Regions from separate parts of the Streptomyces sp. NPDC033174 genome, predicted to be linked through region 1. Evidence: predicted binding sites of a transcription regulator. Region 1 holds the regulator's gene; the other holds the start of a gene.
What was found. The regulator HspR, encoded in region 1, represses chaperone genes until heat shock. The targets are predictions, from matches to a motif close to TTGAGNNNNNNNNNCTCAA.
Positions count from the first base shown of each region.

Region 2: lon (endopeptidase La) is a predicted target of HspR. The motif match lies at 1,857-1,875, and genes of this name have one in related genera.

Region 1 covers NZ_JBVIPQ010000004.1:468,202-471,603, reverse strand. The annotation lists gene ACZ5VC_RS15800 (helix-turn-helix transcriptional regulator) at 1-909, shown strand, start outside; gene ACZ5VC_RS15795 (hypothetical protein) at 861-1,334, shown strand; gene ACZ5VC_RS15790 (heat shock protein transcriptional repressor HspR) at 1,495-1,947, opposite strand; gene dnaJ (molecular chaperone DnaJ) at 1,952-3,133, opposite strand; gene grpE (nucleotide exchange factor GrpE) at 3,161-3,402, opposite strand, start outside.
Region 2 covers NZ_JBVIPQ010000002.1:371,888-375,289, forward strand. The annotation lists gene ACZ5VC_RS07990 (spermidine synthase family protein) at 1-236, opposite strand, end outside; gene ACZ5VC_RS07995 (rhomboid-like protein) at 510-1,277, shown strand; gene ACZ5VC_RS08000 (hypothetical protein) at 1,195-1,731, opposite strand; gene lon (endopeptidase La) at 1,898-3,402, shown strand, end outside.

The sequences.
Region 1 (3,402 bases):
CCGTGCCTGATCGACCTCGCCCTGCTGCACCCCGATCCGGACGACACCAACTGGCTGCGGCCGGTTCCTCCGTCGATCGCGCTGAACAAGCTGATACACCCCATCGAGCGGGAGATCCAGCAGCGGAGGCAGCTCGCGATCTCGCTGGCCGACACGTTCGAGCCATTCATGACCATCAACGCCCCGGACCCGTCGGCCACCCAGGCCATCAGCGTCCTGGAGGGGCTCAGCCTGATCAACGCCACGCTGGACCGCGTGATCAACGAGTGCACGATGGAGCTGCTCACCCTCCAGCCGGGCAGCGGGCGCACGCCCGAGGTGCTGAAGGAAGGGCTGCGCCGGGTGGAGCCGCTGCTCGACCGCGGTGTGCAGATGCGCACGCTGTACCAGCACACCGCCCGCCACCACTCGGCCACCATGGGATACGTCGAACGCATCGCGCCCTACGGCCTCGAGGTGCGCACCCTCGAGGAGATCATCGACCGGCTCATCATCGTGGACCGGAAGGTCGCCTTCATCCCGGCGCGAAGAGACCGGCGGGTCGCCCTGGAGCTGCGCCACGAGGGCCTCGTGCAGTATCTCGTCGGCGTCTTCGACCAGTTCTGGCTGCACGGTGTCCCCTGGGAGCACGAAGTCCCCTACACGCCGGCCGTGGACGGCATCAGCGGCGTGCAGCGCTCCATAGCCAAACTCCTCGTCGAGGGCCACGTCGACGAGGCCATCGCGCGCCGGCTGGGGATGAACGTCCGCACCTGCCGCGCCCACATCGCCAAGCTCGCGTCCGCCCTCGGCAGCGGCAGCCGCGCCCAACTCGGCTTTCTCATCGCACAGTCCGGAATGCTGGAACGGGATCACCAGGCATGCTCACTCACGTCGCCCTCGACATCGACGCCGGGACCCTCCACGTGACCGGCGAGGGCCTGCCCTCCGTCACGCTCGTACGGGCCCCCGGCGCCACACCGGACGTCCATGTCCCCATCGGCACCCGGGCGGCCGACCTGCTCACCCTGACCGTCGACGGGCGGCCCGCCCGCATCCTGCCCGCCAAGGGGCGGATCTCCCGGCGGTCCTACCGCGTCGACGCCGAGGTGGGTGGGGCGAACTACCGGCTGGTGCCCTGCTCGTACGTCACCAGCCGGCTGCTGAGGGACGGCCGGGCGCTTGGGGAACTGGACTCCACCGGCGACGGCACGGTCTCGGCGGACTGGCGGGACGACGCCAAGGTCCTCGGCCAGGACATCGCCGTGGGAACGGCGCTGGCCGCCGCCTTCGGGACGGGCGCGGCGCCGTGGTGGGAGTCGGCGCTCGACCTGGGCATCGAAATGATCACGTGAGCCGGGTGGCGGCGCGGACGGGGGCCGGACGACGGGCCGGGTGGCGGCGCGGACGGGGGCCGGACGACGGGCCGGGTGGCGGCGCGGGTGACAGGCCGGGTGACCCGGCGCCGGGCACGACGAAGGCCCCCTCCGTCGGAGGGGGCCTCGCCTCACGGGCCTACTCGGGTCGCTTCGGCCGCCAGACCACCAGAGCGCTCGCCTGCTGCACATCCTGATACGGCACCAGATCCCGCCGGTACGACGCGTGGACCTGCGCCTCGCGCTGCCGCAGCGTCGCCGCCGCGCCCTCCACGGCCGCCGACAGCTCGGCCACCCGGGACTGCAGCGCGGCGACCTGGTTCTCCAGCTCGATGATGCGCTTGATTCCCGCCAGGTTGATGCCCTCGTCCTGCGAGAGCGCCTGCACCTGCCGGAGCAACTCGATGTCACGGGCCGAGTAGCGCCGGCCACGCCCCGCCGTACGGTCCGGGGAGACCAGACCCAGGCGGTCGTACTGCCGGAGCGTCTGCGGGTGCAGGCCGGAGAGCTGGGCCGCCACCGAGATCACGTACACCGGCGTCTCGTCGGTCAGTTCATACGGATTGCGGCTGCGTCCCGGTCTGATGTCCATGACGTCAAGCTCCCTTCGCGGCCTGGAACAGCTCTGCCCTGGGGTCCTCACCCGCGGTCGCCTCGCGGTAGGTCTCAAGGGCCTCGCGCGCCTTGTCGTCGAGGTCCTTCGGCACGACGACCTCCACGGTCACCAGCAGGTCCCCGCGGGTGCCGTCCTTGCGGACCGCACCCTTCCCACGGGCGCGCATCGTACGGCCGTTGGGCGTGCCCGCGGGCAGTTTCAGCGTCACCGGGGGGCCACCGAGGGTCGGGACCTTGATCTCGCCGCCGAGCGCCGCCTCGTCGAAGGTGACGGGCACGGTGACGGTGAGGTTGTCGTCCTTGCGGCCGAACACCGGGTGCGCGTCGACGTGCACGACGACATAGAGGTCGCCGGCCGGACCACCGCGCTCGCCCGGCGCGCCCTTGCCGCGCAGCCGGATCCGCTGCCCGTTGGAGACACCCGCCGGGATCCGGACCTGCATGGTCCGGGAGGACTTGGCGCGCCCGCTGCCGTGGCAGACGTCGCAGGGGTCCTGGGCGATCAGCCCACGGCCCTTGCAGTCCACACACGGGTCGGTCAGCGAGAAGGAGCCGCTGCCGCCCCGGGAGACCTGCCCGGTGCCGACACAGGTCGGGCACACGCGCGGCGTGCCGTTCTTGTCACCGGTGCCCGAACAGGCCTTGCAGGGCTGCTGGCTGGACATCCGCAACGGGACCGTGGCCCCGTCGACCGCCTCGGTGAAGCTGAGTGTCACCTCGGACTCGATGTCCTGGCCGCGGCGCGGCTGGGTACGCGTACCCGGACCGGCGCCGCGGTTGAACAGACCGCCGAACACGTCCCCGAGTCCGCCGCCGAAGCCTCCGGCGCCGCCCTGCCCCGGGCCCTGGGCACCCCCGAAGAGGTCGCCCAGGTCGAAGTTGAACGAGCCGCCGGCGCCGCCGGGCCCGGCCCGGAACCCGCCGTTGCCGAACAGCGCGCGGGCCTCGTCGTACTCCTTGCGCTTCTTCGGGTCACCGAGGACGTCGTTCGCCTCGGAGATCTCCTTGAAGCGCGACTCGGCGCCGGCGTCACCCTTGTTGGCGTCCGGGTGGAACTCGCGGGCGAGCTTCCGGTACGCCTTCTTGATCTCTGCGTCCGTGGCGTCCTTGGGGACGCCGAGAACCTTGTAGTAGTCCTTCTCGACGAAGTCCTTCGTACTCATCGACGTCCCTCCTTCCACCGGGTCGCGTCAGCCCTCGTCCGGGCCACCGCTCTCCTCGTCGGACGACTTCTCTTCCTTCGCGGCCGGCGTCGCCCCGGGCTGGGGCTCGGCCACCGCCACCCGCGCGGGCCGGATGGTCCGCTCGCCGATCCGGTACCCCGGCTGCAGAATCGCCACGCAGGTCGTCTCGGTGACGTCCGGCGCGTAGCTGTGCATCAGGGCCTCGTGGATCGTCGGGTCGAAGGGCTCGCCCTCCTTGCCGAACTGCT
Region 2 (3,402 bases), on a different contig from region 1:
GACGCCGCGTGTGCCAGGGAGAACCCGACGCCGAGTCCGCCGATCAGTACGGAGTGGCCCGGGGCGCCGCCGAGCGCCTGGGCGGCCGCGTCGATGAGCAGACGCTCCGAGCGGCCGTCGGACGTGTCCATCAGGAACGTGCCGTTGGCGATGATCTGGAGGAGGGACCCGTCCCGTCGCAGTACCACCTCCCCGTACGGTCCTTCGCGCCGGTCGAGGGTGACGGGGGCGGACATGGCGGGGAGCCTCCTGCCGTGTGCGGGTAGGTGTCGGACGGTTCCGGACACGTCTCGCGTACCCGGACGCCGCCGGCCCATCCTCCCCGTACGGCAGGGGTCGGGACAAGCGCATGGGCCGCTCCCCGCGTGACGGAGGTCACGGGACGCGGGGAGTGGCGATCGCCGCGTGTGGGGCAGGGTGGAGCCGGGGGACGTGTCGACAGGCAGCGGACGGAGGGATCTGGCGCGGTGCACCGGCTTCCCCCGCCCGGAACGGCCGAAGGGGCCACGGTGTCCGGCACAGTGTCCGACGGGCGTGCGAGCGCATCGCCCGAGGAAGGCGCCCCGCCGCTGAACGCCGTCCCGGCCCAGCGGACCGCCGCCATGTCCCGAGCCCGCTACCCGGTTCCCCGGGCCGGCGCTCTCCTGCCCACACCCCGGGGCACCCCCTTCACCTTCTGCTACACCCTCGTCCTCGTCGCGACCTCCCTGTACACGCGGTTCGGCGACCCGGACACGGTCGCCGCGCTGCTCCGGGGGTCCAGTACGGACGCCGCCCACCTCTCCCGCACGCCGCTGCTCGTCCTGGCCGCCAGCGCCCTGTGGATCGCGGGCGGCCTCGCCTCTCCGTACGCCCTCGGCTTCGTCCTCGTCCTCACCGCTCTGGAGCGCCGCGTCGGCGGAGTGCGCACGGCGGGCGTCTTCCTGGCCGGGCACGTCGTGGCGACCCTCGCCACCGAGGTGCCGGTCGGACTGTCCGTCCTCGCCGGGCGGCTGCCCGAGTCGTCGCTCCACCGGCTCGACTACGGCATCAGTTTCGGGCTGCTCGCCTGCGTCGGCGCACTCGCCGGCCTGCTCCGCGCGCCCGCGCGGACAGCACTCCTGGGCGGGACCGCGCTCGTACTGGTCCGCGACCTGCTGGCGTTCGAGGATCCGATCAGCAACTGGGGTCATCCACTCGCGCTGTTGGCGGGGGTCACTTGCTGGTCAGTCGTGCGTCGTCGGGCAGCGCCGCGAACACCCGGTCCAGAGCCGGCGGCCGCTCCCCGTCCCCGGTGACGACGACCCGGTGCTGATGCGCGATCACATACTGGAAGCCGTCGAAGACGGGCGTCCCGGTGGGCCGGGCGGGCACCTTGGCGTAGGCGGGGTCCTCCAGGGCCTCGCGCAGCGTCCCGACGTCGGCCGGGGACATCCGGCCGGTGCGCTCCGGCTTCGTCCCCGACCGGGTGGTGTAGCGGCCGTCGTAACGGACGGTCAGGTCGTTGCTGACACCCGCGAAACCGCCGCTGACGTTCACATGGACGAGCACCTCGTCCGGGTCGGGGGTGTCCTTCGGCGGCGCCGGAGTGCCCGAAGGCCCCTCGGCGGGTGGTGACGGCGCCCCGCCGCCGGTCTGCGCGGGCCGGTCCGGGGGCGGCGGTCCCGAGGTCCCGCAGCCGGTCACTCCGAGCGCGACGGCCAGCAACAGCCCCGCGCCCCACGCACCTCGTCCGCACCCCCGCATGGTCATGGCCCCGAGCATGCCGGGTCGGGCGGGAGAGGACCACCCCTCCGCCGCATCCGTCCGGACCCTCCCCCCGAAAGTGATCGCTCAGAGCGAACAGTCGCCGGGGAACAATCCTCCGCTCACGAGCATTGAGTCGGCATAGCTCAACTTGAATGCTGAAGGGGAGATCATGGCTGCTGAGTCCACGGAGTACTCGACGCTCACTCTGCCTGTGCTGCCGCTCGACGACGAGGTCGTGCTGCCCGGAATGGTGGTGCCGCTCGATCTGTCCGACAACGACGTGCGTGCCGCGGTCGAGGCCGCGCAGGCTGCCGCGGCGGGCAGCAAGCCCAAGGTGCTGCTGGTGCCCCGGATCGACGGGACGTACGCCGGTACCGGTGTGCTCGGCACCGTGGAGCAGGTGGGACGGCTCTCCGACGGCGACCCCGGTGCCCTGATCCGCGGCCGCGGCCGCGTGAGGATCGGTGCCGGCACGACAGGGCCGGGCGCGGCCCTCTGGGTCGAGGGCGCCACCGTCGAGGAGACGGTCCCCGACCCGCTCCCCGGCTCGGTGAACGAGCTGGTCACCGAGTACAAGGCGCTCGCCACCAGCTGGCTGAAGAAGCGCGGAGCCTGGCAGGTCGTCGACCGCGTCCAGCAGATCGACGACGTCTCGGCCCTCGCCGACAACGCCGGCTACTCGCCGTTCCTGACGGTCGGCCAGAAGGTCGAACTGCTGGAGACCGAGGACCCGGTCGCCCGGCTCAGGCTCGCCACCGAGCAGCTGCGCGGCCACCTCGCCGAGCAGGAGGTCGCCGAGTCCATCGCCAAGGACGTCCAGGAGGGCGTCGACAAGCAGCAGCGCGAATTCCTGCTGCGGCGTCAGCTGGAAGCCGTCCGCAAGGAGCTGCGCGAACTCAACGGAGAGAGCGGCACCGAGGACGAGCCGGACGACTACCGCGCCCGGGTCGAGGCCGCCGACCTTCCCGGGAAGGTCCGGGAGGCCGCCCTCAAGGAGGTCGACAAGCTGGAGCGGTCCAGCGACCAGTCCCCGGAGGGCTCCTGGATCCGCACCTGGCTCGACACCGTCCTCGAACTGCCGTGGAACGAGCGCACCGAGGACGAGTACGACATCCAGGGCGCCAAGGCGATCCTCGACGCCGAGCACGCGGGCCTGGAGGACGTGAAGGAACGCATCACCGAGTACCTGGCCGTGCGCAAGCGGCGCGCCGAGCGGGGCCTCGGCGTGGTCGGCGGCCGCCGGGGCGGCGCCGTGCTCGCGCTCGTCGGCCCGCCCGGAGTCGGCAAGACCTCGCTGGGCGAGTCCGTCGCGCACGCGATGGGCCGCGAGTTCGTCCGCGTCGCGCTCGGCGGCGTCCGGGACGAGGCGGAGATCCGCGGCCACCGGCGTACGTACGTCGGCGCGCTGCCTGGCCGTATCGTCCGCGCCATCAAGGAGGCCGGGTCCATGAACCCGGTGGTCCTGCTCGACGAGATCGACAAGGTCGGTTCCGACTTCCGCGGCGACCCGGCCGCCGCGCTGCTCGAAGTCCTCGACCCGGCGCAGAACCACACCTTCCGGGACCACTACCTGGAGGTCGAACTCGACCTCAGCGATGTCGTCTTCCTCGCCACGGCCAACGTGCTGGAAGCGATCCCGGAGGCCCTGCTCGACCGTATGGAACTGGTCAGGCT